DNA from 3 places in the Nonomuraea sp. NPDC059007 genome. Region 1 is predicted to be linked to each of the others. Evidence: riboswitches for the same ligand, from Rfam matches in the RefSeq annotation. Region 1 holds a riboswitch; each other region holds the start of a gene.

Region 1 (3,264 bases):
CCGCACATAGGCCGCCACGACCTCTCGCACCGACGCCTCCGCCGGCGGTTTGCCCAGCTCGGTGGCGAGCCACGTCTCCCAGGCGTCGGTCAGTTGCTTCTGGATCGCCAGCAGTAGCTCGTGCCGCGTCCGGAAGTGGTACATCAGCCCGCCCTTGGTGACGCCCGCCTCCTCGGCCGCCGACTCCAGCGTCAGGCCGGTGATGCCGTCGCGTTCCGCCACGCGGATCGCGGCGTTCAGGATCTGGTTCCGCTGGCTTGGTCGCACCCCGTAACTCTACCGTCCAGAAGGCACAGTTATGGGGACATGCCCGAGTCGCCGTGCGCGTGCTCTGAGCACCCATGTCTCTCATGGGACTGGGGGAATCGGGTTGGTGAACATGAACGTCCCTTCGCCATTCTGCGTGGCACACCCGGCGGGAAGGCAGCTCGCCTCGAATGAGGAAACTATACCATCCAGAAGGTATAGTAACTCATCGCTGGGGTCCGTGCCGGGGCGCGAGCTCCGGAAGTTCACGAGGGCCCGTCGGCGGCGACGCTCAGCGCGGCGTGTACGGCAATGCCGTCGGAGCCGACCGTGTTGACGGGCCTGGTCAGGGTTGTCCGCCGACCGCCCAGTCGAGCAGCCTCTGAGCGGTCTGGAAGCGGCGGGTGGAGCTGGTCTCCCCGAGAATGACGCCGGCCAGTTGCCGGCCTTCACGGTCCGCGGCGAAGGAGAGCGTGTACCCGGCGGCCCGGGTGTAGCCGGTCTTCAGACCGACGGCGCCCGGCTTGCCGAGAAGCCGATTCGTGTTCCGCCAGGAGTAGGCGCGGTGCTCCGCCGTCGCGGCCACCGAGCGATACCGGCTGGAGGCGACCTTCTTGAGCGCCTGGACGCCCAGCGCGGCCTGGGCCAGCCGCGCCTGGTCGCGTGCGGTGGAGTAGCCGCCTCCGTTGGTGGGCATCCCGTCGGCGTTGACGTAGCGCGTGTCCCGCATACCGAGCTCGCGAGCAGTGAGGTTCATCTTCGCGGTGAACGCGTCGACGCCCGGACCGTACACGCGGGCGAGCGTGTGGGCGGCGTCCGCGCCGGAAGGCAGCATCAGGGCGTACAGCAGGTTCTCCACGGTCAGCCGGTCTCCGGCGCGCAGGCCGGCCACCGAGGCACCGCCCTTCGAGGCGTAGCGAACATCCCCAGAGGTGACCTTGACGACGTCACCCGGCTTGGCCTCCTTCAGCACGGTGTAGGCGGTCATCACCTTGGTGAGGCTGGCCACGGGCATCCGAAGATCGGCCTTCTTGCTGAAGTAGACCTTGCCGGTCTTGGTGTCGATCACGTGAGCCGCACGGCCGAGCACCGTGGGGGCGTGCGCCGCGACGTCTTGAACGTGGGAGCGGGACTCCGGCGAGTCGTCGGGCCCGACCGGAGGGATGGCCTGCGCGGCGGTGGCGCAGGCGGTCATGGCAACGGCGGTGGCGGCGAGGCCGAGCAGCGCGCGGTTCAGCCGGTTCTTGAGATCGGTGGGCATGAAGGACTTTGCTCCTTGCTTCCATGCCGCCTACCGGGTTAGCTGACGGGTTCGGGCTGGGAAGTGCCCTACGGTCGCGGCTGAGCGAGCGTCCGATTCACCCCGATGAAGATTGGGTCCCCGGCTCCGTGGAAACGGATTCGGCGGCCGGACGTCGTCCTGCGGGTTCCCCAGGAGACGCACGGTCCGGGCAATGAAACGGCAACGAACCCGTCTAGGGCCCGTCACGCAATGCCCGAGACCCTACCAAAAAGCACATATCGTGCAAACAGTACATTTCCGGCTGCTGTTGGAGGACTCACGACGGGCGGGACAGACCAAGCACGATCAGGTCGAACAGCTCCTGGAACGCCTCCGCGTTCGTCCGGCCGAGATGCTCGAGCACCTCGGGATCCTGCAGCCGGTCCAGGGCGGCGTAGATCACCTCCGCCACGAGGCGCGCGTCCGTTTCGCGGAACGCACCGCTGTCTATGCCCTCCTGGATGAGCGCGGCGGCGATGGACGTGGCGAACCGGTAGTGCTCCTCGAACAGCCGGCGGATTCCCGGCTGCCCGGCGACATCGACCGAGAACGCCCGAGCCGCGCGGGTCAGCGCCGTGCTCGCCGCGGACATGTAGGCGTGAACTCGCCCGAGCGGCTCGTCCATCGCCCTCGCCTGGGCCATCGCCTGCCGGCCGACGCGCTGCAGAAGCCGGTCGACGACGAGCGCGACGAGTTCGTCCTTGCTGGGCGCCAGCTCGTAGAGGGTACGCCGCGAGCAGTGCAGCCGGGCGGCGAGCTCCTGAATCGTCAGCCGGCGAAAGCCCTCCCGAAGGAAGATCTCCTCCAGCTCGGCGAGCACGTTCTCCTGCCGGCTGGTGAAGGAACGCCCGAGCGAGAGGGCGACGGGCGGTCGAGGATATCCGGTCATGCCTGCACTTTCAGGGTACTGTCTAGGGTACCAGGTACTCGAAGATAGTACCCTCTGTGTGTGGAGGCGGAATGCGCCGACCCAGCCGAACCCAAGTGAGCATCATGTCGTGCCTGCCGCTGGCCGCCGCGCTCGTCGCGGTCAGCGATCCCGTACGGGCGGACGCCGACCGATGCGCGGCCCTGACGAACGCGACCGTGACCGACACGACGATCACGCGAGCCAGGACGGTGACCGCGACGACATCGGTACCGGAGCACTGCCTGGTCGACGCCTATGTCACCACGCCAGGTGACGCGACGGTGCCCAGCAACCAGGTGAACTTCCGCTTGGGCCTGCCGACCGCGTGGAACTCGGACTTCTACTTCCAGGGTGTGGGCGGGCTCGCCGGGCACATCGTTCCGTTCGACGAGGGACTGAGACGCGGCTACGCCTCGGCCGCCACGGACACCGGACATCAAGGCGCGAGCCCGTTAGGCCACCCCGAACTCGACGGCAGGTGGGCGCTCGGCAACCGGCCCAAGCAGATCGACTACGCCTACCGGGGCGTCCACGTCAGCACGGTCGCGGCCAAGGCGATCACCGCGATCCACTACGGGCGCGACACGCGCAAAGCCATCTTCAACGGGTGCTCCAACGGGGGACGGCAAGGCCTCATGGAGGTCCAGCGCTACCCCGCGGACTATGACGGGGTGATCGCCGAAGGCCCGGCGTTCGCCGCGGGCGACACGTTCCTGCGCTGGATCTCGCAGGCACAGGCACAACTGGCCACATCCGGGTCCTGGCTGTCGCCCGAGACGCTGCCGATCCTCTCGGCGGAATCGCTGAAGCGGGGCGATGCCCGGGA
Region 2 (3,264 bases), 160 kb from region 1:
CGCGTGAGCCGAAGCGGCCGTCGGGGCCGACGTAGGTGCCGCCGGCCAGGCCGCGTTCGGTGGCGGCGTACAGAAGCGGCAGGGCGCCGCGTTCGGCGCTCTGGGCGAACAGCACGTTCCCCAGCCGGGAGCCGAACTCCAGGATCGGGTTGCCCTCCATGCGCGGGCCGACGGCCTGGAGGTTGGTGGCGGCGTAGCCGGGGTGGGCGGCGACACTGGTCAGGGCGCCGGCGGCGCGGCGCTGCAACTCGTAGGCGAACAGCAGGTTGGCCAGCTTGGACTGCCCGTAGGCGGCCCACTTGCGGTAGGAGCGTTCGCCCTGGAGGTCGTCGAAGTCGATGTGGCCCCCCTTGTGCAGGCCGCTGCTGACCGTCACCACGCGGGGGTCGGGACGCTCAAGCAGCCGGGGCAGCAACAGGCCGGTGAGCGCGAAGTGTCCGAGGTGGTTGGTCCCGAACTGCATCTCGAACCCGTCCACGGTCTGCCGGTACGGCAGCGCCATCACGCCCGCGTTGTTGACCAGCACGTCGAGCCCGCCGGTGTACGCGGCGGCGAACGCGCGGACCGAAGCCAGATCGGCCAGGTCAAGTTGCCTGACCTCGATCGAGGCGTGGGGAGCCGCCTTCTTCATCAGCTGGGCGGCGGCCTCGCCCTTGGCGACGTCCCGGCAGGCCAGCACGGTGGCGGCGCCGCGCCTGGCCAGCTCACCCGCGGCGATCATCCCGATGCCGCTGTTGGCTCCCGTCACCACGGCCGCCAGGCCTGACAGGTCGCCGATGTCCGCTGCGGTCCATCCCATGACCCCTCCAAACGTGATCACCGTCACCCTAACCCGCCCACTCCCTCCCCGGTCACCAGACAACGCCGGGGTGGGGCTTGGGGTCCCGGGGGAGCAGACAACGCCGGGGTGGGGCTTGGGGTCCCGGGGGGACGTGGATTGCGAGCCGGGGTTGCGGGCCGGGGCTTCGCGGGCCGGCGTGGCCGAGGGAGGGGGCCGGCGGGGCGTCGTGGCGGTGGGGACCCCGTCCGACGTGCGCGGCGCCCGGCGATCGGCGCCCGCCCACAGCGGTGGGAGGCGGGGGCGGCGGCTTGCCGTAACGGAAGGGCGGGGGGTAGCGGGAAGGGGCGGCGGCGGCGCGGGTGAGGGAGCGTGCGGGAGCGGAGGGGAGCGCGCGGTGAGGTGGGGGCGTGCAGGAGCAGAGGAGAGCGCGCGGCGGGGTGGGGTTGGGAATGGGAACGGCGCGCCCGGGGGGAGGGGGCGCGCCGTTCCTGGGGAGGGGAGAGGGGGAGAGGGGGAAGTCAGGCGGAGTAGTCGGGGTAGCCGTAGCCGACGACCTGGGAGGCGGGGCGGATGCGCTCCTCGACCTTGCCGTTGCCGGTGTTGCCCTCGACGGTGGTGATGGTGCCGTTGCCGTTGTCCTTGATGACGAACCCGACGTGGTTGATGGCGTCGAGGCTCTTGCTGCCGCTCCACGCGAAGAAGACGACGGCTCCGGGCTTCGCGCTGGCGCCCCAGCGGTTGTTGTTCTTGAACCACTTGGCGTGGGTGACGGTGTAGGCGTCCCAGCCGACGGTGGTGCGGGCGCCGGTCTCCTCGCCGACCCAGCTGACGAACATGGCGCACCATGCGGCGTTCAGGTAGGCCTGGCGGTTGCCGCCGTCGCGCTTGACGGTCTCGGCGGCGCGGGGGGAGGACATGTACCACTTCTGGAACTTGGTGCCGCCGCCCCTGGAGTCCTCGCGGGTGCCGATCTGCTTCTTGGCCAGCGAGAGGACCTGGGCCGCGGTGGGCTTGGGCCGGTCGCTGCCGGCCTTCTTGCCGGGCTCGGCCTGGACGACGGTCTCCGGGACGCCCTTCGCGGCGGCGGACGCGGCGTGCGTCTCGGCCTGGGCGGGGTGGGTCGCGAACGCCGCGGTGGCGGCGATGGTCACGCCGAGCGCGGCGCGGGTGAGGTCGATCTTGGGGGCACGGGTAAGACGATGCTTCGCCATCGGGTGGGGTGACTCCTTGCTTCCATGCCGCTTACCGGGTTAGCTGACGGGTTCGGGCTTGGAAGCTGCCCTACGGCGCGAGGCGCCGATTCACCCCAAAGGACCTGGGTCCCCGGTTCCGCGAGGGTGCGGATTCAGCGGTCACAGGCAAAGCCTGTGATGTGTGTGCGATGGTCTGGCAACGAACGGGTAGCCCGGACGTATGCCTTGGATGACCTGAAGGTAATACATGGGGCAAGGGGATTACAAACTCATAAATGACCATCCAAGGCTTGGTGCGGCCAAAAGGCCGCACCAGCCGGTCATCCCATCCAGTTAAAATTTGCCGGATCAGGTCCCAGACGGGTGCCGTTGTTGAGGGCTCCTATGGCAGCCATGTCCTCAGGGTCGAGCGTGAAGCCGAAGACCTGGATGTTCTCTTTGATCCGCGCCGGTGTGACCGACTTGGGGATCACCACGTTGCCGAGCTGGATGTGCCAGCGGAGCACGATCTGGGCGGGCGATTTGCCGTGTTTTCCGGCCAATGTGGCGAGGGCGGGGTCGTTCAGCAGGCCCTTGCCCTGGCCCAGCGGGCTCCACGCCTCGGTGAGGATTCCGTTGGCCTCGTGGAAGGCGCGCAGGGCGATCTGGGGGAAGTTCGGGTGCAGTTCGATCTGGTTGATCGAGGGGGTGATCTCGGCCTCGTCGATGAGCCTGGTGAGGTGCTCCACGCCGAAGTTCGATACGCCGATCGCGCGCGCCCGGCCGTTTCGGTAGATCTTTTCCAGGGACTTCCATGCCTGGACGTACTTGTCCTGATCCGGAACCGGCCAGTGGATGAGGTAAAGGTCGATGTAGTCGAGGCCCAGACGGGCCAGGCTCTCCTCGAAGGCCTCCTCGGCGCGGCTGTGGTCGGCGTTCCAGAGCTTGGTCGTGATGAACACCTTCTCCCGTGGCAGCCCCGACTCCCGGAAGGCGCGGCCGACCCCTTCCTCGTTGTAGTAGAGCCTGGCGGTGTCGATATGGCGGTATCCCGCCTGAAACGCGGTGGCGACCGCGCGTTCGGCCTCGTCATCGGGCACCTGCCAGACGCCGAAGCCGAGCTGCGGGATCTGCACACCGTCGGTGTTGAGCAGCAGCGAGTTCATGCGACCCATTGTTCATATGGCGTTCCCTGCGGCTTAAGGCGACCGGGCTAGCTTGAACCCGTCGTGAAGAAGCAATGGGCTTGGGTGGAATCGCCGCTCCAGATGCTCTGCGCCGTCGAGGCCCACCACGCCGGGCTGCTCGGTG
Region 3 (3,264 bases), on a different contig from region 1:
GGGGAGGTGTTCCCTGGCGTGGACCAGGGGGATGCGAGTGTGCGGGAGCACGGGGCAACCGAGACCGTTGCCGCGGCTCCGGGAGTGGTACGGGCGGCGCGGGCCGCCGGACTGTCCCTGGGAACGGCCAAGGAGATCTTCGCCGCCGCGGAACGGGGTGATCAGGCAGCGCTGTCGGTCGTGGCGGCGGAGGGCCGGCGGATCGGCGGGCTGCTCGTGGCGGTGGCCGCCGTCCTGGACCCGGAGGTGATCGTGCTCTCCGGCGGCGTGGGACACAACCTCGACCTGCTGGGCGACGCCATCCAACGCCGAATCGGCGAACTGGGGCCGCTCCGGCCCACGATCGTGGCCAGCGCTCTGGGTGACAGTGGCGTGTTGCTGGGCGCTGTCGCCCATGCGAGGGGCCGCGCCTGGGACCTGATCTTCTCCACCCGTATGGGCTGAGATCAGCGGGGTACCGCCGGTAAGTGCGCTCGTTGCGGCGGCCGGCCATCCCCGCTGGACGACCGTGTCCGGGGGTGGGCCGCGACAGGGCCCGCGCGACAGAGACCGTGGTCTCTCCCGTGCGTGGATCCTCCCGCGCGTGAGAGAGAAGCCACGCACGGGAGGAACCACGACAGAGCCCGCCGCGACGGGCCGGCGGAATCGGCGTTGTCAGACGACGATCAGGAGACGACGCGCGTCACAGCGTCGCGGTGGGCATGACGGGTGCGGGCGCCTGGCGGAGTTTTTCGAGCCGGGTGGTGAGTTTGACGCCCGCCGGATCCGGACGCACGGCGCCCACGAAGGCGCGGCGGCGCCAGGCGCTCAGCTTTTCCTCCTTGACCACATCACCGGTACGCGGCGAATGCACCATGTGCCCAGGCCGGGAGATCATGCCCACATGCCCCAGCCCCGAGAAGAAGACCAGGTCACCGGGCTTCAGGTTCTTCCAGCTGATCTTTCTGGAGAACGCCGAGTACTGCTGGGCGGCGGTTCGGGGCAGTTCGATGCCCGCGCTTTCGTAGGCGCGGAGCATGAGGCCGGAGCAGTCGTAGCCGCGTTTGGTGGTGCCGCCCCAGACGTACGGGGTGCCGCGCTTGTCCATGGCGTAGGCCAGGGCCTTCTGCCAGCCGGGTTCGGGGGTCCGCTGCTCCTGGATCTCCTTGAGGCCCTGGCTGGTCAGCGTGACGTCATAGGGGTCGACGGTGTTGACGGGAGAAGCGGGAGAAGCGGGGGATGCGGTGGCGGGGGATGCGAGGGTGGCCGCGGTGACACCGGTGACGGTGAAGAGCACAGCGGTCGCGATGATGCGAGACAGGGGAATGTCCTTCCACACGGCCTACCGGGTTAGCTGTCGGGCTCGGGCCTGGAAGTCGCCCTACGACGTGGTAAACGCCGATTCGCCCCAATGGGGGAGGTGGGTCCCCGGCTCCGCACTACGGTGCGCGGATTAGGCTGGTGGGACTCTAACGAAACAGTCAAAAGCGTGCAAATCGGGCAAAATGCAGTGTCCGAGAAATGAGATGGGTTGCTCGGCAGGCGAGACGAACCGGTAAGGTACCGCCCATGGAGTCGCGTAGCATTCGCCTGGCCGTCATCCCCGGAGACGGCATCGGTACCGAGGTCGTGACCGAGGGCCTCAAGGTTCTCGGGGCGGTCGGTCCCAAGTTCGACATCACCGAGTACGACCTCGGCGCGGACCGCTACGCCAGGACCGGCGAGGTCCTGCCCGACTCCGTGCTGCAGGAGCTGCGCGGCTACGACGCGATCCTGCTCGGCGCCGTCGGCGACCCTCGCAAGGTTCCGCCCGGCCTGCTGGAGCGCGACCTGCTCCTGCGCATCCGCTTCGACTTCGACCACTATGTCAACCTGCGCCCGGTCAAGCTGCTGCCCGGCGTCGCGACGCCGCTGGCCGACACACCGGCCGAGAACATCGACATCGTCGTCGTCCGTGAGGGCACCGAGTCGCTCTACGCCGGCACCGGCGGGGCCATGCGCAAGGGCACGCCGTACGAGGTGGCCACGCAGGAGTCCATCAACACCGCCTACGGCGTCGAACGCGTCGTCCGCTACGCCTTCGCCAAGGCGCAGAGCCGCCCGCGCAGGAAGCTCACGCTGGTCCACAAGACCAACGTGCTCACCTTCGCCGGTGACCTGTGGCAGCGCACCTTCGACCGCGTGGCCGGGGAGTACCCCGAGGTCACCACCGACTACGTGCACATCGACGCGGCCACGATGTTCTTCGTCAACCAGCCCGAGCGCTTCGACGTGATCGTCACCGACAACCTGTTCGGCGACATCATCACCGACCTCGGCGCCGCGGTGGCCGGTGGCATCGGCCTCGCGGCCAGCGGCAACATCAACCCCGAAGGCGCCGCGCCGAGCATGTTCGAGCCGGTCCACGGCAGCGCGCCCGACATCGCCGGGCAGAGCAAGGCCGACCCGACCGCCACCATCCTCTCGGTCGCCATGCTCCTGGACCACCTCGGGCTGACCGCCGAGGCCGCCCGCGTCGAGCAGGCCGTCGCCGACGACATCGTCGAGCGCCTCTCGCACACCGCCGCCCGCACCACCAGGGACATCGGCGACGACATCGCCGCCCGAGTATCCGGCGGCGCCTGACGCCGCAGGCCACCGGCCCACGAGCGGCCCGCCGTACCGCGGAACGTGAGATCCCCCACCGTCGGGGCCTCACCACAAGTCTGCGGAGGTACGGCGGGCAGCGCGCGAACCCGCAGCTCGTGAACACCCGGTACCGACCTGACAAGCGGCCCAGGCGCCCCCAGCGCACTCGCGGCCGCCTGACCACCCACGCCCGGTGGCTCGCGAGAGCCTCCGGGCGTTTTCGTTGCGCCCTAACGGTCGTCCTTTTAGATGCAGTAAGTTCCCTCTACCCGATCCGGCGCAGAATGGATGCAGGGTAGTCCTCAGAGAAAGAGAAGGATCTCCGTCATGACCACCTCTCAGAAGCTCAGCTTCGACGTGCAGCTATCCGACCACGCTCGCACCGCGGCAGAGCGCGAGGCGGTACTGGCGAGCCCCGGGTTCGGGAAGGCCTTCACCGACCACATGGTCTCGATCGACTACACCGAGGGCACCGGCTGGCACGACGCCCGCCTCACGCCGTACGGACCGCTCACGCTCGACCCCGCGACCTCCGTCTTCCACTACGCGCAGGAACTCTTCGAGGGCCTCAAGGCCTACCGGCACGCGAACGGCTCCATCGTCACCTTCCGCCCCTACGCCAACGCCGCCCGCTTCAACCACTCCTGCGCGCGCATG

Evidence for each region. A riboswitch is a leader RNA that binds a small molecule or an ion and turns the genes downstream of it on or off. The one in region 1 is predicted to bind cyclic di-AMP.
Region 2: linked by a shared signal. The riboswitch ahead of ACFWY5_RS24795 (CHAP domain-containing protein) and the one ahead of ACFWY5_RS24000 (D-alanyl-D-alanine carboxypeptidase family protein) in region 1 are both predicted to bind cyclic di-AMP.
Region 3: linked by a shared signal. The riboswitch ahead of ACFWY5_RS02450 (C40 family peptidase) and the one ahead of ACFWY5_RS24000 (D-alanyl-D-alanine carboxypeptidase family protein) in region 1 are both predicted to bind cyclic di-AMP.

The regions. Positions count from the first base shown of each region.
Region 1 is NZ_JBHYJD010000014.1:59,148-62,411, forward strand. Features, by position in the region: gene ACFWY5_RS23995 (TetR/AcrR family transcriptional regulator) at 1-267, opposite strand, end outside; gene ACFWY5_RS24000 (D-alanyl-D-alanine carboxypeptidase family protein) at 593-1,507, opposite strand; cyclic di-AMP (ydaO/yuaA leader) riboswitch at 1,520-1,663, opposite strand; gene ACFWY5_RS24005 (TetR/AcrR family transcriptional regulator) at 1,806-2,417, opposite strand; gene ACFWY5_RS24010 (tannase/feruloyl esterase family alpha/beta hydrolase) at 2,522-3,264, shown strand, end outside.
Region 2 is NZ_JBHYJD010000014.1:223,068-226,331, reverse strand. Features, by position in the region: gene ACFWY5_RS24800 (oxidoreductase) at 1-799, opposite strand, end outside; gene ACFWY5_RS24795 (CHAP domain-containing protein) at 1,300-1,992, opposite strand; cyclic di-AMP (ydaO/yuaA leader) riboswitch at 2,006-2,142, opposite strand; gene ACFWY5_RS24790 (aldo/keto reductase) at 2,295-3,119, opposite strand; gene ACFWY5_RS24785 (hypothetical protein) at 3,204-3,264, shown strand, end outside.
Region 3 is NZ_JBHYJD010000001.1:551,154-554,417, reverse strand. Features, by position in the region: gene ACFWY5_RS02455 (ROK family protein) at 1-444, shown strand, start outside; gene ACFWY5_RS02450 (C40 family peptidase) at 683-1,276, opposite strand; cyclic di-AMP (ydaO/yuaA leader) riboswitch at 1,304-1,449, opposite strand; gene ACFWY5_RS02445 (3-isopropylmalate dehydrogenase) at 1,549-2,604, shown strand; gene ACFWY5_RS02440 (branched-chain amino acid aminotransferase) at 2,935-3,264, shown strand, end outside.